3 regions of the Cytobacillus sp. FSL K6-0265 genome follow, and region 2 is predicted to be linked to each of the others. Evidence: predicted binding sites of a transcription regulator. Region 2 holds the regulator's gene; each other region holds the start of a gene.
The links. The regulator CtsR, encoded in region 2, represses protease genes until heat stress. The targets are predictions, from matches to a motif close to ATGGTCAATAAAGGTCAAACA.
Positions count from the first base shown of each region.

Region 1: a site for CtsR is predicted at 1,548-1,568, ahead of MHH73_RS08535 (ATP-dependent Clp protease ATP-binding subunit). Genes of this name have one in related genera too.
Region 3: a site for CtsR is predicted at 2,336-2,356, ahead of clpB (ATP-dependent chaperone ClpB). Genes of this name have one in related genera too.

Region 1 covers NZ_JBBOPE010000001.1:1,645,144-1,656,186, reverse strand. Annotated here, with positions in the region: gene MHH73_RS08545 (hypothetical protein) at 1-374, shown strand, start outside; gene MHH73_RS08540 (YkvI family membrane protein) at 392-1,435, opposite strand; gene MHH73_RS08535 (ATP-dependent Clp protease ATP-binding subunit) at 1,621-3,765, shown strand; gene MHH73_RS08530 (M3 family oligoendopeptidase) at 3,831-5,525, opposite strand; gene MHH73_RS08525 (MarR family winged helix-turn-helix transcriptional regulator) at 5,752-6,186, opposite strand; gene MHH73_RS08520 (ATP-binding protein) at 6,324-7,820, shown strand; gene MHH73_RS08515 (MFS transporter) at 8,148-9,371, shown strand; gene MHH73_RS08510 (ZIP family metal transporter) at 9,523-10,257, shown strand; gene MHH73_RS08505 (aspartyl-phosphate phosphatase Spo0E family protein) at 10,260-10,496, opposite strand; gene MHH73_RS08500 (carbon-nitrogen family hydrolase) at 10,752-11,043, shown strand, end outside.
Region 2 covers NZ_JBBOPE010000001.1:100,143-111,185, forward strand. Annotated here, with positions in the region: rRNA gene MHH73_RS00530 (23S ribosomal RNA) at 1-2,056, shown strand, start outside; rRNA gene rrf (5S ribosomal RNA) at 2,288-2,404, shown strand; gene MHH73_RS00540 (CtsR family transcriptional regulator) at 2,654-3,115, shown strand; gene MHH73_RS00545 (UvrB/UvrC motif-containing protein) at 3,263-3,820, shown strand; gene MHH73_RS00550 (protein arginine kinase) at 3,823-4,902, shown strand; gene clpC (ATP-dependent protease ATP-binding subunit ClpC) at 4,909-7,353, shown strand; gene radA (DNA repair protein RadA) at 7,513-8,892, shown strand; gene disA (DNA integrity scanning diadenylate cyclase DisA) at 8,897-9,970, shown strand; gene MHH73_RS00570 (PIN/TRAM domain-containing protein) at 10,190-11,043, shown strand, end outside.
Region 3 covers NZ_JBBOPE010000001.1:1,539,875-1,550,917, forward strand. Annotated here, with positions in the region: gene MHH73_RS07955 (carbamoyl phosphate synthase large subunit) at 1-837, shown strand, start outside; gene argF (ornithine carbamoyltransferase) at 834-1,787, shown strand; gene MHH73_RS07965 (YjzC family protein) at 2,080-2,259, shown strand; gene clpB (ATP-dependent chaperone ClpB) at 2,369-4,963, shown strand; gene MHH73_RS07975 (YjzD family protein) at 5,051-5,242, opposite strand; gene MHH73_RS07980 (hydrolase) at 5,464-6,198, shown strand; gene MHH73_RS07985 (hypothetical protein) at 6,343-7,104, shown strand; gene MHH73_RS07990 (BMP family ABC transporter substrate-binding protein) at 7,224-8,189, shown strand; gene MHH73_RS07995 (ComZ family protein) at 8,202-8,393, shown strand; gene MHH73_RS08000 (hypothetical protein) at 8,422-8,676, opposite strand; gene MHH73_RS08005 (beta-ketoacyl-ACP synthase III) at 8,909-9,841, shown strand; gene fabF (beta-ketoacyl-ACP synthase II) at 9,888-11,043, shown strand, end outside.

The DNA.
Region 1 (11,043 bases), 1.5 Mb from region 2:
CTTTACATGTTTTACCCGATTTCACCTTAACCGCAGAGGAACCAAATAAAGATATCCTTCATTTAAATGATCAAGCTGAGGTGTTTATGCGCATTGAGGTACTTCCTGAAGAAGTGGACATGAAACAACTTGAGGAGAATACAATCATCCAACTTCAATCTGTTAACGAAGAAGTAGAGCATCCTTCCCTTCCACAAGATGACTTTTTCAAAGATGCTGTTATGATCGAAGCTTCATCTGAAACCGATACAGTAACGGCATTTATTATCCACAATGATTCAGCTCAAGTAAAACTTACTTTATTCAATAAGAATGAAGATACTAATTATAAAGATGCTTTTATAGAAATGGCCAAAACCATTCAAACAAAATAATAAAAAAAGAGACTGTCCTAGCTGTCAGTCTCTTTTTTCATCCATAATAAGATGATAAAGGTTAAACTAATATAGCCAAATAAAGGGTACAAATAGGAAAGCAGTTCTCCATATTCAATGAATGAACCGAAATAGCAGATAGTAAAAATCCCAATCACTGTTACCACCGTAGGAATATTAAAATATTGCCGAATTTGCCTTTCCACTCCAAAAACGTTTCCAATCACAGAAGTGAAAATTTCACCATAAATAACAAATACGAATATCCAATATATTGAAGACGCAAGTGACTTCATAATCGCAGCCATAGGAATTTCATAACTTTCTAAATTAGGTACATTGACCAATGATAAATGACTAGAAACTAAAATCAATGTCAATGCAATCCCACCAAAATATCCTCCCCATTTAATCGTATGTATATCTTTAATATCCGAAGCAACTGGAACGAGCACAGCTTGCGCTAACATTAAATTAAACGCGGCATACGTAAATGGAGATACAACTGATTTCCAACCGTCCTCAGCAAAAGGAATATATAAAATATTTTCTAAAAAGAACGGCTGTTGAATAGAGAAAAACAACAAGATGAAACTGAAACTGATCATCATAGGAACGACAACAACATTTACAGCAAATAATCCTTTTATACCTACAAGCATGGTTATAATTGATAAGGCAATGGTAAAGACTACACCGGTCGATTTAGATAAACCTAGTTGTTCTTCAAACACAGCACCTGCACCTGAAAGCATAACAGCACAGACACCTAATAACATGATGAGCATTAATCCATTGATCAATATTCCAAAATGCTTCCCGAACAAATGTGTATTTAACTCTTGATAAGATTTTGCATTTATTTTTGCAGCAATAATCATTAGTTTTGATCCTAAGAACACAAATATATATCCACTCATTAAAATACCAATTAAACCAATAAATCCAAATCTCGAAAAGAATTCGACGATTTCCCTACCAGTTGCAAACCCTGCACCAACAACAGTCCCTACATAGACTGCTGCGATTTGAAAGGAAGCTCCCCAATTAATTTTCGTCAAGTCGATCTCCTCCTTCTTCACAATATATGTAAAGAAGGACAAACAAAGACGAGCTTTTTCTTACTGAATCCCATTTTTCTAATTTTAATAAAAAACTTCATCAAAATACTTGAAAGTCAAAGAAGGTCAAAGTATACTGTATTCATAAGGTCAAAGTTAGTCAAAGTCAAAAGGAGGAATTTTTAATGAAATGTCAAGCATGCAAACAAAATGAAGCGAATGTCAATATGAGATATGCGATTAACGGTAAAGAGACAACGATTCGTCTTTGTCAAAGCTGTTACGAGAACGAAAAACAATCTCTTCCTGCCTTTGGTCCAACGATGAATGGTTTCTCTGGTTTTATCCCATTCGATGATCTTTTTAAACAATTGACAAATGGGCAAAATGCTCATCATCAAAGTCAACCGCAAGCGAATGAATCATCTCAAAGAAAACAAGGTAGTAATGGTGGGTTCATTGATCAATTCGCTAAAAACTTAACCCAAATGGCAAGAGCGGGTCTCATTGATCCAGTGATTGGTCGAGATAAAGAGATTTCACGAGTAATTGAAATACTAAATAGACGAAGCAAAAACAATCCGGTATTAATCGGTGAACCCGGTGTTGGGAAAACAGCTATCGCAGAAGGATTTGCACTAAAAATAGTTAATAGTAACGTACCAAAGAAATTACTCAATAAAGAGGTTTATTTGTTAGATGTTGCCTCCCTTGTTTCGAATACAGGAATTAGAGGTCAATTTGAAGAAAGAATGAAACAACTAATAAATGAAGTACAGACACGAAAAAACATAATCCTATTTATTGATGAAATCCATTTATTAGTTGGTGCGGGTTCAGCTGAAGGATCAATGGATGCTAGCAATATTTTAAAACCTGCACTAGCACGTGGTGAGATGCAATTAATTGGGGCAACCACTATTTCTGAATATAGAAAAATAGAAAAAGATGCAGCGTTAGAAAGACGATTCCAACCTGTTCACGTCAAAGAACCAAGTTTGGAGGAAGCAAGACATATCCTTGAAGGGTTAAAAGACAATTATGAAAGCTTCCATGATGTTATTTATACAGACGAAGCCCTCACAGCTTGTGTAGAACTATCGTCTAGATATATTCAAGACCGCTTCTTACCAGATAAAGCAATCGACCTTATGGATGAAGCTGGGTCAAAATTAAATTTAACATTGGGTGTTTCATCTGATGAAGATATTGAATTGCGTTTAAAAGAAATAGCAAAGCAAAAAGAACAGTTACTTAAAGAAGAAAGATATGAAGAAGCAGCTAAATTAAGAGATAAAGAAACAGAATTGGAAAAGGCTCTTGGTTCAAACACTAGAAAAAGAGCAAAAGTAGAGGTCGAACATATCCAAAAAATTATTGAGGATAAAACCGGCATACCAATCGGAAAATTAATGACAGATGAACAAGCTAAGATGAAACATCTACAAGAAAACCTAAACAATAAAGTGATTGGCCAAGAAGTCGCAGTCGAAAAAGTAGCAAAAGCTATTAGAAGAAGCCGTGCTGGCCTTAAATCTAAACATCGTCCTATCGGATCGTTCTTATTTGTCGGACCAACAGGTGTTGGTAAAACAGAATTAACGAAAACATTATCTGAAGAATTATTCGGTACAAAAGAATCTATGATACGACTAGATATGAGTGAATATATGGAAAAACATAGTGTAGCGAAAATTATAGGTTCTCCCCCAGGTTATGTTGGCCATGAAGAGGCAGGACAGTTAACGGAGAAAGTACGTAGAAACCCTTATAGCATTATCCTATTAGATGAGATTGAAAAAGCACATCCCGATGTGCAGCATCTTTTTCTACAAATACTTGAAGATGGCCGCTTAACAGATAGCCAAGGTAGGACGGTACACTTTAACGAAACCGTTATTATTATGACAAGTAATGCCGGTGTTCAAACAAAAGAAGTCCAAGTTGGCTTTGCAACGGAAAATAACGCTTGGAATGAAGCAAGTATACTCGACTCTCTAGGACAATTTTTTAAACCTGAATTTTTAAACCGAGTTGACAATATTGTAGAATTTAAATCGTTAACAAAAGAGCATCTTCTCACTATCACTGATTTACTATTAAAAGAATTGAATGCCGTATTAGCTCAATCTAATATCCACTTAAATGTGACAGATGAGGTAAAAGCTAAATTGGCTCAATTAGGTTATCATCCTGCATTCGGCGCCCGCCCTCTCAGAAGGGTCATTCAGGAACAATTAGAAGATAAGATTGCAGACAAAATTATTGATGAGGAAGAACAAAGTGAATTATCCGCAGTTTTAGAAGAAGGAAATATTGTCATTCAATAAAAAGGAAGATAATTTCATCAAAAAAGGAGAGGTTTCTTGCCTCTCCTTTTTTTGCACCTCATTTTTTAAAGCTTTTTATCATCAACTTGATTTAGCCACTGCTCGATTGAATCGACAACGGATTCAACACAACCATCTTCAAAAGGAGAAATTAAATTTGCTTCAGATACTAATCCTGTAAATGGTTGGCTACCGCCGAGTTTACATAAATGAAGATAATCTTTCCAGGCTTGTTCATGATTCTCCTGTGATTTTTGCCAAAATTGAAAGGCGCAAATTTGTGCTAACGTATAGTCTATATAATAAAATGGAGAGTTATAAATATGGCCTTGTCTTTGCCAATATCCGCCTCTCTCTAGATAATCATTGTCTTCATAATCTTTGTAAGGCATATATTTTCTCTCAATATTTCTCCATGCTGCTTTTCTTTCCGCTGGAGAAGCTTGATAGTTTTCATACACCCAATGTTGAAACTCATCAACAGCTACACCATAAGGTAAGAAGATTAGGGCACTGCTCAAATGGGCAAAGCGGTATTTGTCTCCATCTTCTTTAAAGAACGTATCCATCCATGGCCAAGTAAAAAACTCCATACTCATCGAATGTATCTCTGCCGCTTCATGTGTTGGCCATACATATTCGGGAATCTCAAAGTCTTTACTTGAGTAAACTTGAAAAGCGTGACCTGCTTCATGTGTTAAAACATCAATATCCCCTGAAGTCCCATTAAAATTAGAAAAGATAAATGGTGCTTGATAATCCTCAATAAACGTGCAATAGCCTCCACTTTCTTTCCCTTTCTTCGCAAGTAAGTCCATTAATTCATTTTCAATCATGAATTCAAAAAATTTGCCAGTCTCTGGTGAAAGTTCTTGATACATCTTCTGCCCCATGTTAATAATCCAATCAGATGATCCTTTAGGCATTGGGTTTCCAGAAAGGAAATTAAACGGTTCATCATAGTACTTTAATGAATCCACGCCAATTCTTACACGCTGTCTTTCTTTTAATTTAGCGACCATCGGAACGATAAACTCTTCCACCTGTTTTCTAAACTTTGCAACCATATCGGCATCATAATCAATTCTAAACATTCGATAATATCCAAGTTCAACGAAGTTTTCATACCCTAATTGATGTGCAATCTCTGTTCTTATTTTAACGAGGTCATCATATATTTGGTCTAGTTTATGTTCATTATCTGCCAAAAATTGAAACTTAGCCGCACTCGCTTCTTTTCTCAATTGACGGTCTTTCGATTCTAAGTATGGATCTAACTGTGCTAATGTTAATTCTTTACCATCAAAATTTATTTTTGCTGAAGCGATCAACTTATTGTAATCACTTGTAAGTTTATTTTCCTTTTGTAATAACGGCACAATTACCGGCTTGAATGTTTTTAATTCACTATCTGCTAAGGCAAATAGCTGTTTACCAAATTTACTTTCAAGGTCTTCGCGAAACTTAGATTGCACCAGAGCTTCGTAAAACTGTGTACTAAGACCATCAATCTCTGGTCCTATTTCATCTGTATATTCTTGTTCTTGTTGATAAAATTCGTCATTCGTATCAATTGAATGCCTAATCATTACTAAGTTTAACATCGTAAACAGCTTATTTCGTATACGATTAATTTTTTTCATCGCTTCTATTTGTTCCTCGACTGTTTTTGCTTGTTTAAATGCGAGCAGTGCCGCATCAAACTGAACTTTTGCTTTGTCCAGTTGTGGCCTTTTGTATTCATATTCAGGAAATTTCATCCCCATACACCTCCAAGTAATAATCGTTAATTTGTATGTATTTTCATGATGAACGAAAATTTGAGCAAGTTAACTCTTTCTATAATATATTATAAAATCCTGCATATTTCTTATTAAAAAATACACAGGACTTAAGTAACAACACATAATTAAATTAATTTACCTTTATTTCTCTAAAGTTCACACCTCATGAATAAAACAAAAAACGATTCTGTATGAACCGTTTTTATCGATTGCTAATAGATAACCCAAGTTTTTTTATTAATTCAATAGCTGTCTCTTTTTCTTCTGCATTTAATTCACTCATTAATTCATGAATATACTCTTCATGACCTGGAAATACGCTTTCAATAAAGGCCTTACCTTCTTCGGATATTTCTGCATAAGTCACTCTTCGATCATTCGGGCATGCCACCCTTCGCAAATACCCTTTACTTTCTAACTTATCAACTACATACGTAATACTTCCACTAGCAAGCAAAATTTTACCACCTATTTGCTGTAAAGGTTGATTACCTTTATGATATAGTAATTCTAGTACAGCAAATTCAGTCGGATTTAATCCATAGGTTTGAATTTTACGATTAACAATTTCATTAATCGCTCTATTCGCTCTTGAAAGTACAATATATAGTTTGAGTGATTGGCTAGATTCAGTCATGTCTCCAATCCTCCTAAAATAATTTAAAATAGAGATTTTTGAATTCAAACTAATTATAAGTAACGAAAAGCATACTGTCAATTTCTATATATTTACTAATAAATATCATTGAGGCTATTTTATGGAGAAGAAAAAGAATGAAACGAAAGAATAATTATTTCCTGTATATCATTATCGTTATTATACCTTCTATTCTCGGGATGCTTTCTATTTATCATTATGTAGGCGACCGTGAGGAAACAGAAAGATTAGGTGACGCAAAGTGGATTGCAACCATCCACCAAAAGAACTGGGATCAATTCATTTCTGAAACAGTGACCACTTTAGATATTTTAGCATTATCAATTGACGCACAAAATGATATGGAAACCATTCGAGAAGTAGTGAGACGCACACAATTAACTGACATGAGATATGGCAGCATGTTTCTCTTGGACGCAAAGGGTTCTTTCGAAACAGGGACTTCAGAATTATTAAAAAATCATGACTTTACTAACGATCGATATATCCAAGAAATTATGCGCACGAATGATTTAATTATATCTGAAGAAGTGGAGACATTAACACCTGAACAACAAGTCATCGGGATTGCCAACCCTATTCTTGATGTTAATTTCCAGCTAGAAAAAATAGTAGGTGCACATTTAAGAGTAGATTATATGCAAAATATTATGCAAATTCTTACCCCTGATGCATCCATCTCCATTACGAATTCAAGTGGAAAGCAAATAATGAATATGAATGGCGGTATAGGCAAAAATGATCAAGTATATACTGTGCCAATTGATCGCCTGCCTTGGAATATTGAAGTAAGTATTTCTGATGTCGATAGCGGCAGTATACTTAGGCATACAGCAATCTTCTTCTTACCCCTTTTTATATTGCTTCATATTTTCTTTTTCTTTATAAAATATTTCATGTTAAAAAAACATGCCAAAAACGCTGAGAAGGAAAATGAAATACAGAAACTAGAGCTAGTCGGAAATTTAGCTGCAAGTACAGCCCATGAAATTAGGAATCCACTTACTGGTGTGAAAGGCTTGATCCAATTATTATCAGAGAAACATAAACATGAAGAAGATCAGTATTATTTCTCAATTATAAATAATGAAATCAGTCGTATAAATGAAATCGTTAGTGAGTTCCTTATTCTTGGGAAGCCAACTATTGAAAAAAAGGAATATATTTATGTACAAGATATTATCCGTGAACTAGAGCCACTTATTAAATCTGAGGCCAACTTAGCCAATATTCACTATGAAGATTCTTTACCAGAAGAACCCGTAGGAATATATTGCAACAAAGATCAAATGAAGCAAGTGTTTTTAAATATCGCCAAAAATGCGCTTGAGTCAATGAGTAGTAATGGGTATCTGTCTATTTCTCTAACAACAAGCTCTCACCATTGTTATCTCACCATTAAAGATACTGGAGTAGGTATACCCAAGAAAGAGATGGACAGAATCTTTGAACCTTTTTATACTTCTAAAGATTATGGTACAGGCCTAGGCCTCGTTGTATGCAAAAGGATTGTCGAAGCAAATAAAGGAAAAATCACAATCGAAAGTAGTGCTTCTAACGGTACTGTTGTGACAATCATTTTACCGTTAGCGTCTGATTCCATCAATTCATAGACATATGAATCATGAGGGAAGCTTATAAAATATTTGCTTCCCTTACAAGTTGGATATGTTTCCTTCTGCTGGAAAGGCTAATAAATAGTTTGTTTCATTTTCCACTAATTATTTTTATCGCATTTGATTGGAATAAATTCCAACATATAAAATCGATGCTATAAGAAATAAAATAGGATGAAGAATAGTTAATTTCTAATACTTCTAATGTTCGGGTTCCTTTTTGAATATTCCATTTTTTAAAAAGAAAGACTTGATTTTTGTTCGTTTAACTCCAATAATTATTTCGTATATTGAATTATTCTTACATAAAAGGAGCCTTTCTCTATGAGCCTAGCTGTTTCCCTTAAAGCCCTCCCTAAGCAAGGAAATACTAGTTATCGTATTTTATTTATTATTGGGCTTTGTCATTTATTAAATGACGCCATTCAGGCAATCATTCCCGCGATGTTCCCTATTTTAGAAAGATCAATGGGACTAAGTTTCACCCAATTAGGGATGATTGCTTTCGCATTAAATATTGTTTCCTCTGTTCTTCAACCTGTTATTGGCAACATGACAGACAAAAAGCCCATGCCTTTTGCCTTGCCCATTGGTTTAACTATTACGTTATTTGGCATCGTCGGATTGGCTTTTGCCCCTAAGTATGAATGGATTATCATTTCCGTCATATTTATAGGATTAGGATCTGCTATTTTTCACCCTGAAGGCTCAAGAGTTGCTTACATGGCCGCTGGTCCAAGAAGAGGTTTAGCCCAATCGATTTATCAAGTTGGTGGGAATAGTGGTCAATCGCTAGCCCCATTAATTACCGCGTTGGTACTCGTGCCTTTTGGGCAAAAAGGCGCTTTATGGTTTACTATTGCTGCTTTTTTAGCCGTATGTTTTCTCGCTTATATTGCCATTTGGTATGCAAAAAACCTAAGATTGCAAGAAACTAATAAAAAGGCAAAGAAAAAGGTGGCTGCACATAAACCACTTACTAAACCAGTAAAAATAGCATTAGCCATTGTTCTCATTCTTATTTTTGCCCGATCTTGGTATGTTTCAGGGATGACAAACTTTTATGCTTTTTATGCAATAGAGAATTATGATTTTTCAATTAGCGGAGCACAAACAATGCTATTTGTATTTTTATCAGCAGGTGCTATTGGTACCTTCTTCGGAGGACCTTTAGCAGATAAATTTGGACGTAAGACTGTTATATTTCTATCTTTAGCGCTTTCTTTACCATTCTCCATACTTATTCCATTTGTGCCAGCTAGTGTTGCCTTTGTTTTTTTGGCACTCACAGGATTTATTTTGATGCTTAGTTTTTCTGTAACAGTTGTCTATGCTCAAGAATTAGTACCTGGTAAAATTGGAATGATGTCAGGCTTGACAGTTGGATTTGCATTTGGAATGGGCGCAATTGGGTCGATTGCATTAGGTTATTTAAGTGACTGGATTGGTATTAACCAAACGATGATTTTCACTGGATTACTTCCTTTAATCGGATTCCTTAGCCTTTTATTACCATCAGATCAAAAAATTGCTGAATGGAATGAATGATTAATGGATGTTAATTTTCTTATTTGACACGATAGAAGAGGTCATATTTTTTAAATGACCTCTTTCCTTGATTATGCATATACTAGGCTAATTAATTACCTGCATCTTATTATTTTAATTTAGGGCTGATTCTAAAGGGGTGAGTTATAAAATGACAGAAGTGCTATATGGAACAATTCTTTCAGCAATGTCCACAGGACTTGGTGCATTAATCATTTTGTTTATTGGTCAATCGATGACACATAAATGGCGTGATATTTTACTGGCATTTACTGCAGGTATAATGATGGCTGCTTCTACAATGAGTCTTATTCCAGAGGCATTAAATGCAGGAGGGTTTTTACCATTAGTCGTAGGTATTTTTCTAGGGGTTTTAACTTTAACAGTACTAGAAAAAAACATTCCACATATTGACATCGCTCATAACAAAAAAGGGATTGAATTTGATGAAAAAGCGATGTTAATTGTTGCCGCAATTACACTTCATAACATTCCGGAAGGACTTTCTGTTGGTGTTAGTTATGCGTCTGAAAACGGAGGAGACACTGGTAATTTAATCGCATTTGCCATTGGGTTGCAAAATGCACCTGAAGGATTCTTAGTTGCTTTATTTTTGGTCAACCAAAAAATCAGTAGATTCAAAGCATTTATTGTTGCCACGTTGACAGGAACAATTGAAATTTTCACGGGCTTATTAGGTTTTTACTTAACGTCTTATGTTGCTTCACTTGTCCCTTATGGACTCGCATTTGCCGCAGGAGCCATGCTATTTATTATTTACAAGGAATTAATACCAGAGAGCCATGGAGATGGTCATGAAAGAACATCTACCTATTCTTTTATCATTGGTTTACTTTTCATGATCTTGTTAATTGAGCTTTTTTAATTTCATACAGCTTTATTTTTTATATTTACATGGTATTGTGTAATATTTAATTTATATTCTCGGGTCCTACGGGGCTCGGAGTTTATTTTTGCCTTCTGATATTCATATATAAGCATGTCTAGTTCCTGACTATGCTGAATAGTTATTTTATCATTAATACCTACTTTCCTTGCACACTTCATCATAATTTCTCTTTTTATTTGAATCTTGTCCAATAATTCCCTTTGATTTAACTTCAACTTTTCTCCTCCTAAAATTGTCCTGCATTCGATTATTTTTTTGTCTACTTGAGAAATTATTACAAGAATTTTTATAAAAGTAAATAGATTCGCAAAATAAGACAATCTTTTTTTATATCAACATGATTCGACACTTTTCAAGAATCGTTTGCATGGCTTTTCGACAAATAGATAAAATGATTAAGCAGTAGTAAACTTTTTAAAAATCGTATATATTTAAAGTATAAATAAGATTGAAATAAGGGAGTTTTAACGATGAATTTACATATTGCTTGTATACAGATAGATATACAATTTGGGCATCCTGAAGAAAACTATAAGCATGTAGAAATGAAGGTAAAGGAAGCGTGTAAAATTCAACCATACCCAGATATTATTGTTCTACCAGAAATGTGGACAACTGGATATGATCTTGAAAATTTGTCTTCTACTGCTGATGTAAAAGGGGAAAAAACCATTGCCTTCCTAAAAAACTTAGCGAAAGAATATCATGTCCATATTGTAGGCGGATCAGTTGCTACTCAGCGTGAAGATGATTATTTTAATA
Region 2 (11,043 bases):
GCTAGCCTCATGCGTAAGAATCTTGGAGGTAGAGCACTGTTTGGACTAGGGGCCCTCATCGGGTTACCGAATTCAGACAAACTCCGAATGCCAAAGATTTATCCATGGGAGTCAGACTGCGAGTGATAAGATCCGTAGTCAAGAGGGAAACAGCCCAGACCACCAGCTAAGGTCCCAAAGTATACGTTAAGTGGAAAAGGATGTGGAGTTGCTTAGACAACCAGGATGTTGGCTTAGAAGCAGCCACCATTTAAAGAGTGCGTAATAGCTCACTGGTCGAGTGACTCCGCGCCGAAAATGTACCGGGGCTAAACGTATCACCGAAGCTGTGGATTGAACATCGTAGATGTTCAGTGGTAGGAGAGCGTTCTAAGGGCGTTGAAGCTAGACCGTAAGGACTGGTGGAGCGCTTAGAAGTGAGAATGCCGGTATGAGTAGCGAAAGATGGGTGAGAATCCCATCCACCGAATGCCTAAGGTTTCCTGAGGAAGGCTCGTCCGCTCAGGGTTAGTCGGGACCTAAGCCGAGGCTGAAAAGCGTAGGCGATGGACAACAGGTTGATATTCCTGTACCACCGTATTCTGTTTGAGTGATGGGGGGACGCAGGAGGATAGGGTAAGCGCACTATTGGATGTGCGTCTAAGCAGTTAGAGGGACCATGAGGCAAATCCCATGGTCACATACCTTGAGCTGTGATAGCGAGGGAAATTTAGTACCGAAGTTCTTGATTCCACACTGCCAAGAAAAGCCTCTAGCGAGGAATAAGGTGCCCGTACCGCAAACCGACACAGGTAGGCGAGGAGAGAATCCTAAGGTGAGCGAGAGAACTCTCGTTAAGGAACTCGGCAAAATGACCCCGTAACTTCGGGAGAAGGGGTGCTCATTAGGGTGTTAAAGCCTTGATGAGCCGCAGTGAATAGGCCCAGGCGACTGTTTAGCAAAAACACAGGTCTCTGCGAAGCCGCAAGGCGAAGTATAGGGGCTGACGCCTGCCCGGTGCTGGAAGGTTAAGAGGAGAGGTTAGCTCACGCGAAGCTTTGAATCGAAGCCCCAGTAAACGGCGGCCGTAACTATAACGGTCCTAAGGTAGCGAAATTCCTTGTCGGGTAAGTTCCGACCCGCACGAAAGGCGTAACGATCTGGGCACTGTCTCAACGAGAGACTCGGTGAAATTATAGTACCTGTGAAGATGCAGGTTACCCGCGACAGGACGGAAAGACCCCGTGGAGCTTTACTGTAGCCTGATATTGAATTTTGGTACAGCTTGTACAGGATAGGTAGGAGCCTTAGAAGCCGGAGCGCTAGCTTCGGTGGAGGCGTCGGTGGGATACTACCCCCGCTGTATTGAAATTCTAACCCACATCCCTTATCGGGATGGGAGACAGTGTCAGGTGGGCAGTTTGACTGGGGCGGTCGCCTCCTAAAGAGTAACGGAGGCGCCCAAAGGTTCCCTCAGAATGGTTGGAAATCATTCGTAGAGTGTAAAGGCACAAGGGAGCTTGACTGCGAGACCTACAAGTCGAGCAGGGACGAAAGTCGGGCTTAGTGATCCGGTGGTTCCGCATGGAAGGGCCATCGCTCAACGGATAAAAGCTACCCCGGGGATAACAGGCTTATCTCCCCCAAGAGTCCACATCGACGGGGAGGTTTGGCACCTCGATGTCGGCTCATCGCATCCTGGGGCTGTAGTCGGTCCCAAGGGTTGGGCTGTTCGCCCATTAAAGCGGTACGCGAGCTGGGTTCAGAACGTCGTGAGACAGTTCGGTCCCTATCCGTCGTGGGCGCAGGAAATTTGAGAGGAGCTGTCCTTAGTACGAGAGGACCGGGATGGACGCACCGCTGGTGTACCAGTTGTCTTGCCAAAGGCATCGCTGGGTAGCTATGTGCGGAAGGGATAAGTGCTGAAAGCATCTAAGCATGAAGCCCCCCTCGAGATGAGATTTCCCATAGCGCAAGCTAGTAAGATCCCTGAAAGATGATCAGGTTGATAGGTTAGAGGTGGAAGTGTGGCGACACATGTAGCTGACTAATACTAATCGATCGAGGACTTAACCAAAAAACGAAATGCGGAGGCGCCTTGTCCAGGTGCGACAAGCATAAGACGAATTTGACAGGAGGTTGTTCTTTAACCTCATGACAAATTTGGCTTATGACCTCGAGCACCTAGGCGCCGTAGCTAGACAGCACTACGTAAGTAGTACCGTCAGCACGCATAGGCGATTACTCAATAACAATCTTCTTCAACATTACCTAGTTTTGAGGGAACGATTCCCTTACAATTTCATAGTCCGGTGGCGATAGCGAGAAGGTCACACCCGTTCCCATACCGAACACGGAAGTTAAGCTTCTCAGCGCCGATGGTAGTTAGGGGCTGTCCCCTTGTGAGAGTAGGACGTTGCCGGGCAAGATGAAAGAGCACATCATTTGAATGTGCTCTTTTTTGTAGTGCTATCATACATTCGTTTATTTAAATGGACAAATAACAATTAAATAATCTATACATAATATAAATTTAATGAACGAACCTATCTTTCATACGTTTGAGATTTAGAAAAAAAGGGGAAAATTAATAATACTACTTCGTTGCAACATTTCACACAAATCATGTATAATTTATGTCAAATATAGTCAAAGTCAGATAGGGGGAGGCCGGGTGAAAAATATATCAGATATTATTGAAAAATATCTTAAAGAAGTCTTGGAACTTAGTGAAAGGGAAATTGTTGAAATTAAGCGGAGCGAGATTGCTGATAAATTTCAATGTGTCCCATCTCAAATAAATTACGTAATAAATACTCGGTTTACAGTTGAAAAAGGCTATGCTGTCGAAAGCAAACGTGGCGGTGGTGGTTATATAAGAATTACCAAAGTGCAAGCATATGATTATGTTGATTTAATTAATCAATTGATTGGGATTGTACGTGATCGTATTTCTCAAAATAGTGCTGAAAATATTATAAACAGATTAGTTGAAGAAGAGATTATTACTACTAGAGAAGCGAAGATTATGTTGAGTGTCATTGACCGTTCAGTTCTTTACTTAGAGTTACCCTATAGGGATGAGTTAAGAGCAAGGATGCTTGTTGCGATGCTAAATACATTGAAATATAAGTAGGCTGTAAAGTATGGAGGGGTGAAACAGATGATATGCCAAGAATGTAATCAGAGACCTGCGACTCTACATTTTACAAAAATTATGAATGGTGAAAAGGCTGAGTTCCATTTATGCGAAAAATGTGCCCAAGAACATGGCGATATGTTTATGATAAATAACGGCTCTGGAGAATGTAATCAGAGACCTGCGACTCTACATTTTACAAAAATTATGAATGGTGAAAAGGCTGAGTTCCATTTATGCGAAAAATGTGCCCAAGAACATGGCGATATGTTTATGATAAATAACGGCTCTGGATTTTCTATTAATAATCTATTGAGCGGATTATTTAATATAGATACGAGTTATGCAAATAACCAAGCTCAGTTAAATAAACAAACGCAGGTAGTACAGTGTGAACAATGTTCGATGACCTTTCCTCAATTTGTTAAAGTCGGGAAATTTGGATGTGCCCATTGTTATGATTCCTTTCGAGCACAGTTGAGGCCAATTATTAAGAGACTTCATAGTGGGAATTGGAATCATAACGGTAAAATTCCCACAAGAATGGGTGGAGATATCCATTTGAAAAAGCAAATTGAGGATTTGAAAATAACCTTAAAAGAACTTATAACTAAAGAGGAATTTGAGAAAGCTGCAGAGACAAGAGACGCAATACGTCAATTGGAAAAAGAAATGAAAAACCATCTAGAGGGAGGGGAATGAACTTGTCTTTAGAAAGGTTTATCAATCAGGCTGTCAGCTCTTGGATGAGTGCGGAAGGTCCTGATTCTGATATCGTACTTAGTTCTAGAATTCGTTTAGCCCGCAATATTAAACAGGTTAATTTTCCAACAATCTTTTCCCATGATGAAGCTAAACGTGTAATAGATATTATTAAAGCAAGAATGGAAAAATCGACTTTTGATACGTATGGTGACTTTTCATTATTGCAGATGGATGATCTACAACCTTTGCAAAAAAGGGTGTTGATGGAAAAACATTTAATTAGTCCTCATTTAGCAGAAAACGCTAGTCATGGTGCCTGCCTACTTACAGAAAATGAAGAGGTTAGCATTATGTTGAATGAAGAAGATCATATACGTATACAGTGTTTATTTCCAGGGTTTCAATTATCAGAAGCATTAGAAGTTGCTAATCAAATTGATGATTGGTTAGAAACTGAGATTGATTATGCATATGATGAACAGGTAGGGTATTTAACTAGTTGCCCAACTAATGTAGGCACAGGACTTAGAGCTTCTGTCATGATGCATTTACCAGGATTGGTATTAACTCACCAAATGAATAGAATCATTCCGGCAATTAACCAACTTGGTTTAGTTGTTAGAGGAATTTATGGTGAAGGTAGCGAAGCATTAGGTAATATCTTTCAGGTTTCTAACCAAATCACATTAGGGAAATCAGAAGAAGATATTGCTGAGGATTTAAAAAGTGTTGTGGAGCAATTAATTTCGCAGGAAAGGTCAGCAAGAGAAGCATTAGCGAAAACCTCTAACATACAATTAGAAGATAGAGTCTTCAGATCCTATGGTATTTTATCTAATAGCCGAATCATTGAGTCAAAAGAAGCGGCTAGATGTTTATCGGATGTTCGCCTTGGAATAGACATGGACTATCTACAAGGCATATCAAAAAATATATTAAATGAGTTAATGGTCTTAACACAACCAGGATTTTTACAGCAATATGCTGGAGGCCCATTGCGACCGTTTGAACGGGATATTCGCAGAGCTTCTCTTATTCGAGAAAGATTAAAAATGGAAGATCAAGAGTTGGGAGGATGATGATAGATGATGTTTGGACGTTTTACTGAGAGAGCACAAAAAGTATTAGCATTAGCACAGGAAGAAGCCATTCGTTTAGGACATAACAATATTGGAACTGAGCATATACTTCTAGGGTTAGTAAGTGAAGGTGAAGGAATTGCCGCTAAAGCACTTTATGCCTTAGGTCTGGGTTCAGAAAAAATTCAAACGGAAGTTGAAAATCTAATAGGTAGAGGGCAAGAAGCCTCCCAAACACCGCATTATACACCACGAGCTAAAAAAGTAATTGAACTATCAATGGATGAAGCAAGAAAGTTGGGCCATTCCTATGTGGGAACTGAGCACATCTTGCTTGGTTTAATTAGAGAAGGTGAAGGTGTAGCTGCAAGAGTACTTAATAACCTTGGTGTAAGTTTAAATAAAGCAAGACAGCAAGTACTACAATTACTTGGAAGTAGCGAGTCTAACGGACATCAGGGCAGCTCGTCAGCCAATGCAAATACACCAACATTAGATGGCTTGGCAAGAGACTTAACTGCCATCGCACGTGAAGGAAGCTTAGATCCAGTTATTGGCCGTAGTAAAGAGATTCAACGTGTAATTGAAGTATTAAGCAGAAGAACTAAAAATAACCCAGTATTAATTGGAGAACCTGGTGTTGGGAAAACTGCAATAGCAGAAGGCCTAGCACAACAAATCATAAATAATGAAGTGCCTGAGACGCTACGTGATAAACGTGTAATGACATTAGATATGGGTACGGTTGTTGCAGGTACGAAATACCGAGGCGAATTTGAGGATCGTTTGAAGAAAGTGATGGACGAAATTCGTCAAGCTGGTAACATTATTTTGTTCATTGATGAGTTGCATACATTAATCGGCGCTGGTGGAGCAGAAGGAGCGATTGATGCATCAAATATTCTAAAGCCATCACTTGCGCGTGGAGAGCTACAATGTATTGGAGCAACGACACTAGATGAGTATCGCAAATATATTGAGAAGGATGCAGCTCTTGAGCGTAGATTCCAACCAATTACGGTTGATGAGCCAACTGCAGATGAGTCTGTACAGATTTTAAAAGGACTACGTGACCGATATGAAGCTCATCACCGTGTGACCATTACGGATCAATCCATTGAAGCGGCAGTTAAATTATCAGATCGTTATATCTCTGATCGTTTCTTACCAGATAAAGCGATTGATTTAATTGATGAAGCAGGTTCAAAAGTTCGTCTCCGTTCTTATACAACGCCTCCGAACCTCAAGGAGTTGGAAGTTAAATTAGAAGATGTAAGAAAAGAAAAGGATGCAGCTGTTCAAAGTCAAGAGTTTGAGAAAGCAGCCTCTTTAAGAGACAATGAACAAAGACTAAGAGAAAAGTTAGAAGAAACGAAGAAAACGTGGAAAGAAAAGCAAGGGAAAGAAAATAGTGAAGTGACTGTTGAGGATATTGCCAATGTCGTTTCTAACTGGACAGGAATTCCGGTTACTAAATTGGCACAAACTGAGACAGAAAAACTATTGAATTTAGAAGAAATCTTACATTCTCGCGTAATTGGTCAAGAGGAAGCCGTTAAGGCGATCTCTAAAGCAGTTAGACGGGCGAGAGCGGGTCTTAAAGATCCGAAGAGACCAATCGGTTCTTTCGTTTTCCTAGGTCCAACAGGGGTGGGTAAAACAGAACTTGCTCGCGCCTTAGCTGAAGCGATGTTCGGTGATGAGGAAGCAATGATTCGCATCGATATGTCGGAGTATATGGAGAAGCACTCCACATCTAGATTAGTTGGTTCACCTCCAGGTTATGTTGGATTTGAAGAAGGAGGCCAATTAACTGAGAAAGTACGTAGAAAACCGTATTCAGTTGTCTTACTAGATGAAATTGAGAAAGCCCATCCGGATGTATTTAACATTCTTCTGCAAGTATTAGAAGATGGACGGTTAACAGATTCTAAAGGGCGTACAGTCGATTTTCGAAACACGGTGTTAATCATGACGTCAAATGTTGGTGCAGAAGCACTTAAGCGCAATAAATATGTAGGCTTCAATATTCAAGATGATGAACATGATTACAAAGATATGAAAGGCAAGGTTATGGAGGAATTGAAAAAGGCCTTCAGACCTGAATTCTTAAACCGTATCGATGAGATTATTGTCTTCCATGCATTAGAAAGAAAGCATCTGCAAGAGATTGTTACACTCATGTCCGACGCCTTAACGAACCGCTTGAAAGAACAGGATATTACATTATCCCTATCTGAAGCTGCTAAGGTAAAAATTTCCGAAGAAGGCTACGATCCAGAGTATGGTGCAAGACCGCTTAGAAGAGCGATCCAAAAGCATATTGAAGACCGCTTATCTGAGGAATTATTAAGAGGAAAAGTGCTGACTGGTCAAGAGGTAGTAATCGATGTTGAGGACGGCGAATTTGTCGTAAAAACAGCTGAACCAACTGGTACTGCACAAAAATAATGAAATGCTAGAGAGAAGGTACACGCTAATCAATAGTGTGTACCTTTTTTGATTACAACAAATTTTCTTCCAATTATATGTTAACCTTTGAATACAAACGGTTCCATTGATATAGTAAGGAATATAAATGTGTTGTACGAAAGAGAAGGAGAATGAAGATTGGCGAAAAGAAAATCAAAATTCATATGTCAAGAATGTGGTTATGAATCGGCAAAGTGGATGGGGAAATGCCCCGGGTGTGGCGTATGGAACAAAATGACGGAAGAAGTAGAGAAGCCTGCTAACTCGAGGAGAGGGGCGTTTGCACATACACAAGAGACAACGATTAGAGCAAAAGCGACGCCGATTCCAAAAATCGAAACAGTCAATGAGCCACGTATTTATACGGAAATGAAGGAGTTAAATCGCGTTCTTGGTGGTGGCGTTGTCAGAGGATCGCTCGTTTTAATTGGTGGAGATCCTGGGATTGGGAAATCAACACTACTCTTGCAAGTTTCTTCCCAATTATCTAATAAACAGCATTCGGTACTTTATATTTCTGGAGAAGAGTCGATAAGACAAACGAAGCTACGAGCTGACAGATTAAATATTTCATCAGAACATTTACTTGTTTATGCGGAGACAAGCTTAGAAGAGATTAGTCAAACGATTGATGAGGTGAAGCCGGACTTTGTTATCATTGACTCCATTCAAACTATTTATCATCCGGAAGTGACCTCGGCTCCTGGTAGTGTTTCACAGGTAAGAGAGTGTACGGCTGAGCTTATGAGAATCGGGAAAACAAAAGGGATTGCGATTTTTATTGTTGGGCATGTAACAAAAGAAGGGTCAATTGCAGGCCCTAGGTTGCTTGAACATATGGTGGATACGGTGCTGTATTTTGAAGGGGAAAGGCATCATACGTATCGAATTTTAAGAGCAGTCAAAAACCGATTTGGTTCTACGAATGAAATGGGTATTTTTGAAATGAAAGAATTAGGTTTAGAAGAAGTGGCAAACCCTTCAGAGATTTTCCTAGAAGAACGATCACAAGGAGCAGCGGGTTCAACTGTTGTGGCTTCAATGGAAGGAACTCGACCCGTTCTTGTAGAAATACAAGCATTAATATCCCCTACGAGTTTTGGCAACCCAAGAAGAATGGCAACAGGGATTGATCATAACCGTGTGCCTCTATTAATGGCGGTATTGGAGAAACGGGTCGGTATGTTGTTACAAAATCAAGATGCGTATTTGAAGGTTGCCGGTGGGGTAAAACTAGATGAACCAGCAATTGATTTGGCGGTAGCAGTCAGTATCGCTTCAAGTTTTCGAGATAAACCAACAAGAGCAACAGATTGCATTATTGGTGAGGTGGGCCTCACTGGAGAAATAAGGAGAGTTTCAAGAATTGAACAGCGAGTCCAGGAGGCTGCGAAACTTGGGTTTGAAAGGATTATTTTACCGGCTAATAATTTGAGTGGCTGGACAGGTCCTAAAAATGTTCAATTGATTGGTGTTCACTCGGTTAGTGAAGCACTTGAAGCTGCATTAGGAGGGTAAGCATATGGATTCAAAGAAACAAAGCGAAATTACAATCAGTGAGTTATTGAAATTTTTAGCACCAGGGACACCCCTACGTGCAGGTATAGATAATGTATTAAGAGCAAATACGGGTGGATTAATTGTTCTTTGTTCTAAGGAGCAGATTGCTAGTTTAGTGGATGGGGGCTTTCAAATTAATTGCCCTTTTTCGCCAAACTACTTATATGAGCTAGCGAAGATGGATGGGGCGATTATTCTCAATCAAGAAGGAAACAAAATCCTGATTGCTAATGCCCAACTCGCACCAGATTCGAGTATTCCTTCCTCAGAGACAGGGATGCGACATCGGACAGCAGAACGGGTGGCGAAACAAACAGGTGCGCTTGTTATTGCTGTTTCACAACGCCGTAACGTCATTACTTTATATAAAGGGGCTTCTCGTTATTCACTAAAGGATATTGGTGTGATATTAACAAAGGCCAATGTGGCAGTTACCACACTAGAAAAATATAAAGTGGTTCTTGAGCAAAGTATATCTAATTTAGGTATTCTCGAATTTGAAGAACAGGTGACTTATAATGATGTGTTAAATGTTATGCATAATATAGAAATGCTGTTAAGAATTAAAAATGAATTACTAACTTATTTAAGCGAGTTAGGGACAGAAGGACGTCTTATTCGTTTACAAATGAATGAGTTACTGATTGAAATGGAAAGAGAATCAGAATTCGTTATTATGGATTATGCTAATGATCGTGATATTAAGGCCAAAGAAGCGCTTCAAAAGCTTCAAGAGTTATCAAAAGGTGAGACTTTAGAAGACTCAGTTATCATGAAATTACTAGGCTTCCATGGCTATATTCATACTGAAGAAGTCATTCATCCTAGAGGGATTCGTGTGCTGCATAAGGTGCCACGACTACCACCTATTATTATTGATAATCTCGTTGATCGTTTTGAGGAACTGAGGTATATAGCGGCAGCTTCTATTGAAGAATTAGATGAGGTAGAAGGTATAGGAGAGGTACGGGCTAGGAAGATTGACGAAGGCCTCAAGCTTATACAAGACCAATTTTTTTCCGATCGACATTTATAAATACCATTGAACTACTATCCACCTTATGATAGAATAGGTAGTTTATCATTTGACATTCCCTTACTTGCGGTGCTAGTCTAAGAGTATTCATAACCGTTTGTTCTATCCTTTTATTTAGTTTACTGCAATAATTTTTTTTGTTTATAATATAAAATTTTCCAATATTGTGCGTTTTTTATTTTTGGAATTTGTTAATAATGAATAAAAGGAGGTGAGGGAATGTTAAAGAGAATTGTACAAGTCTGTTTCCTTATATTTGGGATCACATTAGGAATCTTTGTGATACCAGAGTTACTATATCTAATCAGTTTAGATGACATTCCATTATTAAATAATCCTTATGTTTCCGCCGTTTTAGGAGCTATTATTTTCTATCTTTTAACATTTTGGGCGGTTGACCATGTGGTCAATTTCATTAAATGGACAGAAGAATCGATTGTAAAGGTGCCAATTACCGATATTATATTTGGTAGTGTTGGATTGGTGTTTGGTCTTGTTGTTGCGTTTTTACTTGGTTATGGGTTGTCAACACTCGAGATACCGGTATTAAATACTGTCGCTCCTATTGTCTTAACGCTGTTATTTGGATATTTAGGTTTTCAAGTTGGATTTAAAAAGCGAGATGAATTACTCAATCTTTTTACGAACAAAAAGAAAAAGTTAACTGAAGAAGAAGATAGTCAATCTGATGTGAATAAGCTAAAAATATTAGATACAAGTGTGATTATCGACGGTCGGGTAGCTGATATTTGCCAAACAGGATTTTTAGAAGGAACCATCGTTATTCCTCGTTTTGTCTTAGAAGAATTACAGCATATTGCCGATTCGTCTGATGTGTTAAAGAGAAATCGGGGTCGCCGCGGTTTAGACATTCTCAACCGTATTCAAAGTGAGCTGTCTATTAAGGTAGAAATTTACGAAGGTAATTTTGAAGAAATACAAGAAGTGGATAGTAAGCTAGTGAAGTTAGCGAAATTAACTAACGGTGTGGTTGTAACCAATGATTTCAACCTAAATAAGGTATGCGAGCTACAGAAAGTCGCAGTTCTAAATATTAATGATCTGGCGAATGC
Region 3 (11,043 bases), 1.4 Mb from region 2:
GAGCTTGACTTAGCCGCAGACGGAGAACATGTTCTGATCCCGGCGGTTATGGAGCATATTGAAAGAACCGGGGTTCATTCGGGTGATAGTATGTCAGTCTTACCGCCACAAAGCTTACCAAAAGAAGTACAAAACCTTATGATTAAGTATGGACAATTGATGGTTAAAAAGCTTGGATATAAAGGACTAATGAACATTCAATATATTATTGATGAAAACAAAGTTTATTTACTTGAAGTAAACCCGAGGGCAAGTCGAACAGTGCCAATTGTAAGTAAAGTGACTGGGATTCCATTGGTCCAAAAGGCAACGAGAGTATTATTAGGAAAGAAATTCTTCGAAAAGGACCAACTTCCAAGTGATACGAACCAAACATTTGTTACTGTCAAATACCCGGTTTTCTCTAACTATGCACTAAAAGGTTTGGATGCTAAAGTAGGGCCAGAAATGAAGTCAACGGGAGAAGGAATCGCGTTAGCGGCAACTTTACCGCAAGCTTTAAAGAAAGTGTTCCAATTACATGGAGATAAAGAAAGAACCGTTTTATATAGTGGTGAATTAACAGACGGAATCAGAGCATTGGCATTAGAGTCAAATACCAAACTGCTAGATGCTCAAGGGGCTGAATTAGATGAAACGACTGTTGCCCTTTATAATCCTTTCACTGGAGAAGAAAATCAACGTATGCGGGAATGGGCGGTTAAAAATCGACTACACACTTTCAGTGAATTAGAGTCACTTGAGGCCTATTTACTTGCTTTAACTGAAAAAGATTGGCACGCAGTAGCAATTGAGGATTGGCAAAATGAGAATGTAAAGGAAGTGACGATATCATGATTACAACATCGACTGTATGTGGTAAAAAGTTAAATATAAAAGGAAATAATATGCTAACATTAGCTGACTATTCTTCTGAAGAAATCATTGGTCTTGTCGAAAAGGCTTATGAAATGAAGCATACGGATCATCAAGCCGAAGAGCCATTGAAGGGCAAAATATTGGGGATGATATTTGAAAAGTCATCTACGCGTACAAGGGTTTCCTTTGAAGCGGGAATGTTACAACTTGGCGGTCATGCCCTATATTTAAATCGCAATGACATGCAGATGGGTAGAGGAGAAACGATTGCAGATACCGCGAAAGTACTATCTAATTACGTTGATGGCATTATGATTCGTACATTTTCTCATGATATTATAGAAGAACTTGCTACACATGCTACGATTCCAGTGATTAATGGGTTAACGGACCTTTATCATCCTTGTCAGGCATTAGCTGACTTGTTGACGATTAAAGAAGTAAAAGGAAAATTAGCAGGTATCCATTGCGTTTATGTAGGAGATGGCAATAATGTAGCTCACTCATTAATGATTGCGGCAGCAAAAGTGGGCATGCATATGACGATTGCATGTCCTAAAGGCTACGAACCAAATGAACAAGTGGTCGCTTTAGCACAAGGATTTGCTGAGGTGACGGGTAGTAAGATTGTCGTTGAAAACGACGTGAAAAAAGCGGTTGATGGCGCTGATGTCATCTATACAGATGTCTGGACGAGTATGGGTCAAGAAGAAGAAAATGACATGCGCTTACAAGTCTTTCATGATTATCAAGTGAACGAGTCACTTGTAGCCAATGCAAAAGAAGATTATGTCTTCCTTCACTGTTTGCCAGCGCATCGTGGGGAAGAAGTCTCAGCGACTGTGATTGATGGAGATCACTCTGCAGTTTTCCAACAAGCCGGCAATCGCCTTCACGCACAAAAAGCATTATTAACTGAATTACTATAAGTTAGTAACGAGTGGAAGCATGGATTATTCTGTTATTCGAATAATTCATGCTTTTTTCGTTAGATGAGAATTCATAAATATAACAGGATTGCGCGGTTACTCAGTGAGGAAAAAACTGAAATGAGTGCCGAGTAAAAGATTTTGCACGTCACTAAGACAAAATTCACAAAGATAAATCATAGCGAATCTCATCACAGCGAAACAACAGAAGTCATTCAATCCCTACAATTTCCTTTATGATTCCACCTTCTCTCGGAAATAATAAAAATGTAAGTTTGAAGGGGGGATTCATTTGGGACAAAATCGACAATTTCGAGCCGGGCAGAAAGCGCCCAATAATGGTAAATATATAGAAATCGGTGAGACAGGTAGTAATGTCAATAATCCGCAAATGGTACATCTTCGAGCTGGTGACCGATTTCCTGAGAACTCAAATCATAATCGGTTATGGACGTATCAAAGAAAACCGTAATAGTAAGTAAAACAGATGCCATCCCAATATGTGGATGGCTTTACATATGACAGGAAATAATTTTATAATGAATATAAAGGTCAAAAAAGGTCAGGAGCGTGACGTGTGATTGGATATTAATCAAATGACAACCTCTTTACAAGAAGGTTTAATGAATGCCAAAAGGATGGCGACAGATAAAGGACATCAAGAGGTGGATACGGTGCATCTTTTCCTTTCCTTCTTGCAAGAGGATCATCTATTTACAAATATTTTAAAACGAAGTGGTTTTACAATTGAAATTGTGAATCAATCATTGCAATATTTATTAGAAAGAAAACCTAGTGTTAGTGGAAATGGTGCGAATTTAGATTCTTTTTATCTTACTAATGATTTAAGAAAATCCTTGTCTAAAGCTGATGAATTAAGACGGCAATGGCAGGACGATTATATATCCATTGAACATATACTATGGGCAGTGATTCTTTCAGAGACGAATATCACTCATCTCTTTTCAGCAAAAAAGAAAGAAATCAAACAATCGATTGAAGAAATCAGGGGGAATCAAAAGGTGACATCACAAAACCCAGAAGGCATATATGAAGTACTAAATAAATATGGTAGAGATTTAGTGGAAGAAGTGAAAGCAGGTAAATTAGACCCTGTCATTGGCCGAGATCAAGAAATACGTAATGTCATACGCATTCTTTCAAGAAAAACGAAAAATAACCCTGTCCTCATCGGTGAGCCAGGTGTTGGTAAAACAGCAATTGTTGAAGGATTAGCACAAAGAATTGTTAGAAAGGATGTACCAGAGGGACTGAAAGATAAAACAATCTTCTCTTTAGATATGAGTGCGTTAATTGCTGGCGCTAAATTTCGTGGTGAATTTGAGGAACGCTTGAAAGCAGTGTTAGCAGAGATTAAAAAGAGTGATGGTCGTATTCTTCTGTTTATAGATGAAATACATACAATCGTTGGGGCTGGTAAAACAGAAGGTGCGATGGACGCTGGTAATATGTTAAAGCCGATGCTTGCTCGAGGTGAGTTACATTGTATTGGTGCAACAACATTGGATGAGCATAGAAAGTATATTGAGAAGGATCCTGCATTAGAGAGAAGGTTTCAACAAGTATTAGTAAAAGAACCCGATGTAGAAGACTCCATCTCTATTTTAAGAGGTTTAAAAGAGCGATTTGAAATTCATCATGGGGTCAATATCCATGACAGGGCTATTGTTGCCGCAGCTACTTTAGCTGATCGTTATATTACCGATCGTTTTTTACCAGATAAAGCAATTGACTTAATTGATGAGGCATGTGCAATGATCCGGACAGAAATTGATTCTATGCCAACGGAACTGGATGAAGTAACGAGAAAAGTAATGCTGCTTGAAATTGAAGAAGCCGCTTTGCTAAAAGAGTCTGATGAAATCAGTCAAAGTAGGTTAGAGAAACTAAGAGAAGAACTGACTAACTATAAGGAACAAGCGAAAGAAATGAGGGCGAGATGGCTAACAGAAAAAGCTGCGATACAATCGATTCAATCAAAACGAGAGCAGTTAGAATTATTGAAAAGAGAGTTAGAGGAAGCTGAGAATAAGTATGACCTTAATAAGGCAGCAGAGTTAAGGCATGGGAAAATCCCCGCATGTGAAAAGGAGTTACAACAATTAGAAGAAGAGGCAAATAATAAAGAGAATGATAACCGTTTATTGCGTGAAGAGGTAACCGAAGAGGAAATTTCAGATATTGTATCGAGGTGGACTGGTATACCTGTCTCAAAATTAGTTGAAGGTGAACGGGAAAAGTTATTGCGATTAGAATCGATTCTACAAAAAAGAGTCATCGGCCAAAATGATGCAGTCACACTTGTCTCCGATGCCGTATTAAGAGCAAGAGCAGGCATAAAAGACCCGAAGCGGCCTATTGGTTCTTTTATTTTCTTAGGTCCTACAGGGGTTGGGAAAACAGAGCTAGCAAAGGCTTTAGCGGAATCTTTATTTGATAGCGAAGAACATATCATTAGAATAGATATGTCGGAGTATATGGAAAAACATGCGGTATCAAGGCTAGTTGGTGCCCCTCCAGGTTATGTTGGCTATGAAGAAGGTGGACAATTAACAGAAGCAGTACGTAGGAATCCCTATGCGGTCATATTACTAGATGAAATTGAGAAAGCACATCCTGAAGTGTTCAACATCCTATTACAAATGTTAGATGATGGAAGGATTACCGATTCTCAAGGTCGAACCGTTGATTTTAAAAATACAGTCATCATTATGACATCAAATATAGGGTCTCATCTATTGCTTGAACTCGCTGAAGCGAAAGAGGATAATTATATAATAGAAGAAACTCGGAATAAAGTATTAGATATGTTACGTTCGCATTTCCGGCCAGAGTTTTTAAATAGAGTAGACGAGGTTATTTTATTTCATCCATTAGGTAAAGAAGAGATGAAAGGAATTGTTGAAAAGCTCATCCATGAGCTTCAACAAAGGTTAACCCACCAACAAATTAGCTTAACGATAGATGATAAGGCAAAGGCTTATATTGCAGAAACAGCTTTTGATCCCATATACGGTGCAAGGCCATTGAAGCGTTATATGCAAAAAGAAATAGAAACAGCATTAGCAAAAGAAATGATCGCGGGGAATATCCAAGAGAAATCACATGTCACTATCTCTAGTGATCAAACACAACTAATCATAAAACATTCATGAACTAGTTCAAACTAGCATAAACTGGATATATTAGCGAAAGTAAAAAAAACAAAAGTCATCCATATTGGATGACTTTTGTTGCCATTCTTAATGTAATCCTTCTTTTTCTTCTGGTGCTGCAGGAATCACAGCAGCAAGAATGTAAAGTAAAATACTTACTACAACCGAAAGGACGGTTGCCGTTTGTAAATCATAACTTACACCATTCATGTTGCTTACTACATAAGTAACCATATTCATAAGTAAGAATGTCCAAATGAACGTCCAAATGTATTGCATTTTTACTCACCTCATACGTATGTCAGTCTATTTAATAGTATCATACAATGGTTGGATTATAAACGTGATTCACTGATTTTTTTCAAAGGATTATGTCTAAAATGTGAATAACAGATGGAATCAAGCGTTTGAACTAATTCATTAAAAGCTAGGCAAATATCCTATTCAAATCACCTGTACAATCATACATTAGTATGAACAATAGTAAAGGGGTTAATAAAATGGATAGCCGAAACTTTCAATTGCATACAGAATGGAATATGATTCATTACCCAGAAAAGCCAAGTGGTTTCGGTATTCTTATCATTGGGGATGAACGCCATTTTGTTGATGAGAAACAAAGCTTTTGGACACAAAATGAAGGAAAATCATCTCTCATATCAGCATTAAGAAGAGATGGTTATACTATCTTTTATTCAAATCTATATGGACGAAATTGGGGAAGTCGTAAAGCCATTGAGATGGCAAAAAGATTGTATGCCCATACGATAAGACATGAAATTATTAATGAAAGAATCCATATTATCGCTGAAGGTATGGGCGCACTTGTCGCAAGTGCATTAATGAATGAAATGAATGAGAATATACGTTCAATGACTTTTATCAATCCCATCTTTTCATTAAAAACACATTTGGAACAAGAAAAAGAACATAAATTTTTCTATAAAAAATTAAAGAAAGAAGTAGAAGCTGCACTTGTGAGTAATATTAAAGAGATCGATGAATCCATCGCAATAAATGAAGAACAATTTCTTCAAGTAGACCTCCCAGTAAAGATTATTCATATCCTCTCAAGTAGTCGTGCATATAAACAATCTCATCATTTAAAAGAATTATCAGTGAAATGGTCTGAAAACAATCAACAAGTCTCAATCAATTATTTATTACCAGAGAAAAGGCATAGTTTAAGTAACCATATCATACGATTTCTTAACGAAAATGAGGCGATATTATAAGTCTGAGGAAAATGTCCCTCAGGCCATTTTTTTGAGAAATTAAACTCGCTAATTTGATTAGTCATATTTGCGTGAGTGATTTCGATGATATCTATCGATTATTTCGCATAGTATACAATAAAACAAACGACTGGAGGCTGGGGTATGAAGCAAGCAGTTGTGATTGATGGTTATAGTTTCGTAGGGTTTGGCGCTTGTAAAGGGTTGTTAGAAGAAGGGGAAGAGGTTTTACTGTTCAATTCATTAAAGGCTGATGATGGGCCAGAAAAACAATTATCCATTGGGAGAAACGCGAACTTAACCGAAGTGGATATGAATAGTTTACAAACTTTGCTCGAAGAAGAAGCCACTGTTTTTATTGATGGTTACAGTTTATATATTAAAGATATAAATCTGGAGCAGTTTTTAGTTCCATTGTTAGATATCATCTCTTTTGAAAAGAGAAAATGTGTGATTATTTTACCCATCCAATGGCTGTATTCAAGTGAATCAAAAAAATGGGTACAAAAGACATTTTCTCATGCTCATATCTATTACTTGCCAACCGTTTATGGCCCGTTTCAACCAGAAGAAATGCTTTTTCAACAAAAACTGATGCATCCTAGTTTGAAGAAAAGTATAAGTGAAAAGGAATGGCGGAACGATGCTGTTTATATTGACGAAGCCATCACCTGTTTACTGCATGATTTTTCAGCAAGCAAAAAGAGTGGTGAAAAAATAATTAACTCTGGGATTGAAAACCATTGGCAACAATGTGCAGATTACTTACAAATTAATCTTGAAAGTCATACGGTGGACGATGATGTCAGTTGCCTAGAAGAACATGAAACCATTTATATTAAAAACCATCTATCGGTGGAAAAAGGGCTTCGTCAACAGAAAAGACATGTAGATATTCTCCTATAATATAAAAGTACTTTCATCGGAAAAACCTTTTCAATCACTAAGATAAAAGGTTAGAATGATGTTAGTTGGTCTTTTCGAAAGAAAAAATCAACTAACATAAAGGGGCGAAAGATATAGAAATGAAGAAAGCTTTAATTATGTGGGGGAGTTTAGTCCTGTGTCTTTTCTTATTAACGTCATGTGGACAGGTATTTTCTGGGGGGCAGCTGCAAAAGGTAGGCTTATTAGTGCCGGATACGATTAATGATCAAGTGTGGGGCACGAAAGGGTATAAGGGTCTACTTAAGATACAGTCTACTTATGAGATTGATGTGTATTATAAAGAAGGGATGAACTCACAACTCGTTGTCGAAAGAGCAATAAAGGAATTTTCAAAAAAAGGGGTCAATTTAATTTTTGGACATGGAAATGAATATGCAGAGTACTTTAATCAAGTATCAGCACAATATCCAGACATTCAGTTTGTAAGCTTTAACGGAGACGCACAAAATAAAAATACGACAAGTTTAAATTTTGAAGGATATGCAATGGGCTTTTTCGGAGGTATGGTGGCTGGTGAGATGACAGCTACGAATATCGTTGGTATTATTGCGGCATTTGAATGGCAACCAGAAATAAAGGGGTTTATCGATGGTGTGAACTTTCAAAATGATAAAGCAGATGTTAAAATACATTATGTTGAAAATTGGGATGATGCCCATAAGGCTGCGGGGTTAATGGACAAGTTGGTAATAGAAAAAGCAGATGTCGTTTATCCAGCAGGTGATGGATATAATGTCCCTGTCATTGAAAAAGTAAAAGAGCATGGGTTATATGCCATTGGTTATGTTTCTGATCAATCTCATTTAGGGAAATCAGCAGTATTAACAAGTACGATTCAACATGTTGACCATTTGTATGAAATAGTAGCAGAACAATTTCATAATGGGGAACTGCAATCTGGGAATCTTGCTTTCGATTTTCAAGATGATGCCATTTCACTAGGGGCGTATAGTCCAGAATTACCTCAGCCCTTTATTCAACAATTAAATGCAGCAGTAAAAAAATATAAAGAAACAGGTAATTTACCGAACGAACCGTCATAGGAGGATAACAGAATGACAAATGATAAAACAATGGAGTTTATGCAAATCGCGATGAAATACCTACCTGAGGCAAAAGTAGAACTAGAAAAGTCAGGTGTAGATTTATCAATGGAAATGATTCAACCGTTTATGACGATGTTTACTCAAGTGATGAATGAAGCATATGAATTAGGGAAAGCAGACGCACAAAAAGAAAATGAATAAGAGAAAAGCTAGCGGCGTGAGATAGCCGTTAGCTTTTTTTATTCATTAAGATTTCAACGATTGGAGCAGCATGTTTTAAAAGTGGTTTTAATTCCTCTGCAGAATCCATTAGTTGAGACATATTGGCCATTAATTCACCCAGGTCTAATTGTGCGATTGTGTTTAAAATAGAAGCTGATTTTTCCTCTTCCTGCTTATGTTGTCTTCCGAGAATCCAATCTTCACTTTGACGAGCTTCTCTATTACCAAACATAAATTGATTAAAAAACGGTTCTTCACTCATATAAGCAATCCTCCTTTTAATCTTTTATTGTATAGGTTATTCCTTATAATATATGGGTGAATGACAGAAAAGGTTGGACGAAAATAATAATTATGAAGAAAAATATTGAAACTTTACCTGCTTATTTGATAAAATTAGTACCAAGTACTAATAATTGATATTAAATCTTAATTAACGTAAATAAAAAAGTTGAATTAATGACAAAGTGGAAAAGAAAAAGGGAGTGGGAAAGATGAATGCTGGAATTGTTGGCTTAGGTAGATACTTACCCGAAAGAATAGTAACAAATGCCGATTTAGAAAAAGTAATGGATACTTCAGATGAATGGATCCGCACGAGAACTGGTATCGAACAAAGGCGGATTGCCGATGATGATACAAATACTTCTGATATGGCATTCGTTGCAGCAAAAAAAGCTTTACAAGATGCAAACTTGTCTCCTGAAGAGATCGATTTAATTATTGTCTCAACTGTCACACCAGATCAGCCATTTCCAAGTGTTGCTTGTTTATTGCAGGAAAGGTTAGGCGCAAAAAAAGCAGCAGCCATGGATGTAAGTGCAGCTTGTGCTGGTTTCATGTACGGTATAATTACAGCGAAACAATTTATTGAAACGAAAACGTATCAGAATGTACTCGTTGTAGGTGTTGAAAAGCTGTCTAAAGTAACCGATTGGTCCGATCGTAATACAGCTGTCCTTTTTGGAGATGGTGCGGGAGCTGCTATTATTGCACCTGTATCTGAAGGAAGAGGCATTTTATCATTTGAACTAGGTGCAGATGGTAGTGGAGCGAAGCATCTTTATCAAGACAAGTACATTGTGATGAATGGTAGAGAAGTTTTTAAATTTGCAGTTAGACAAATGGGTGAAAGTTGTATTAATGTATTAGAAAAAGCAGGTTTAACGAAAGAGGATGTAGATTTTCTTATCCCTCATCAGGCTAATATCCGTATCATGGAAGCTTCTAGGCAACGTTTAGAGTTACCAATTGAAAAAATGTCAAAAACAATTGATAAATATGGTAATACATCAGCCTCTTCGATACCAATTGCAATGATTGAGGAGATAGAAGCTGGGAAAATTAAAGATGATGATATTATCGTAATGGTCGGATTTGGTGGCGGATTAACATGGGGAGCCATCGCCTTAAAATGGGGAAAATAAGTATAAATTTAATAGGCTTTATTGATATAAAAGGAGTGACATAATAGTGGAAAAAAAACGTGTCGTTGTAACAGGACTTGGAGCAGTAACACCGGTTGGAAATAATGTAGAGCAGTCGTGGAGTAATATTAAAGCTGGAAAATCTGGGGTAGGACCGTTAACAAGATTAAATGCCGATGAGTATCCTGCTAAAGTAGCTGCTGAAGTGAAAGATTTTGATATTCATGAGTATTTAGAGAAGAAAGAAGCAAGAAAGATGGATCGCTTTACTCATTTTGCTGTGGCTTCTTCAATCATGGCAGTGAAAGATGCCAATTTGACGATAAATGATGAAAACGCTCATCGCGTTGGCGTTTGGGTAGGATCAGGAATCGGTGGAATGGAAACATTCGAGAATCAATTCGAAACCTTTTTAAATAGAGGCTACCGTCGGGTGAGTCCATTCTTTGTACCAATGATGATACCAGATATGGCTGCAGGGCAAGTATCCATCACATTAGGTGCAAAGGGAGTGAATTCTTGTACAGTAACCGCTTGTGCAACGGGAACGAATTCAATCGGTGATGCTTTTAAAGTCATTCAGCGTGGTGATGCTGATGTCATGGTAACAGGAGGAGCAGAAGCACCTATTACGAGAATGTCTGTTGCAGGATTCTGTGCTAACACAGCACTATCTACGAATCCAGATCCGGCTACAGCAAGTCGGCCGTTTGATAAAGAGAGAGATGGATTTGTTATCGGAGAAGGTGCAGGTATTCTCATTCTTGAAGAACTAGAACACGCGTTAGCTCGCGGTGCTAATATTTATGCTGAAATTGTTGGCTATGGGTCAACTGGAGATGCCTATCATATTACCGCTCCTGCACCAGAAGGAGAAGGCGGTGCACGGGCAATGAAAATGGCACTTGACGATGCGGGGCTTACTCCTGACCAAATCGATTACGTTAATGCTCATGGTACGAGCACAGATTATAACGATAAATATGAAACTGTTGCAGTAAAAAATGTGTTTGGTGAACATGCTTATCGATTAGCTATCAGTTCAACAAAATCTATGACAGGTCACCTTCTAGGTGCTGCTGGAGGCGTTGAGGCGATTTTCTCTATCCTTGCGTTAAGAGACAGTACACTACCACCAACAATTAATTACAAAACAAAAGATCCTGATTGCGATTTAGATTATGTACCTAATGAATCAAGAG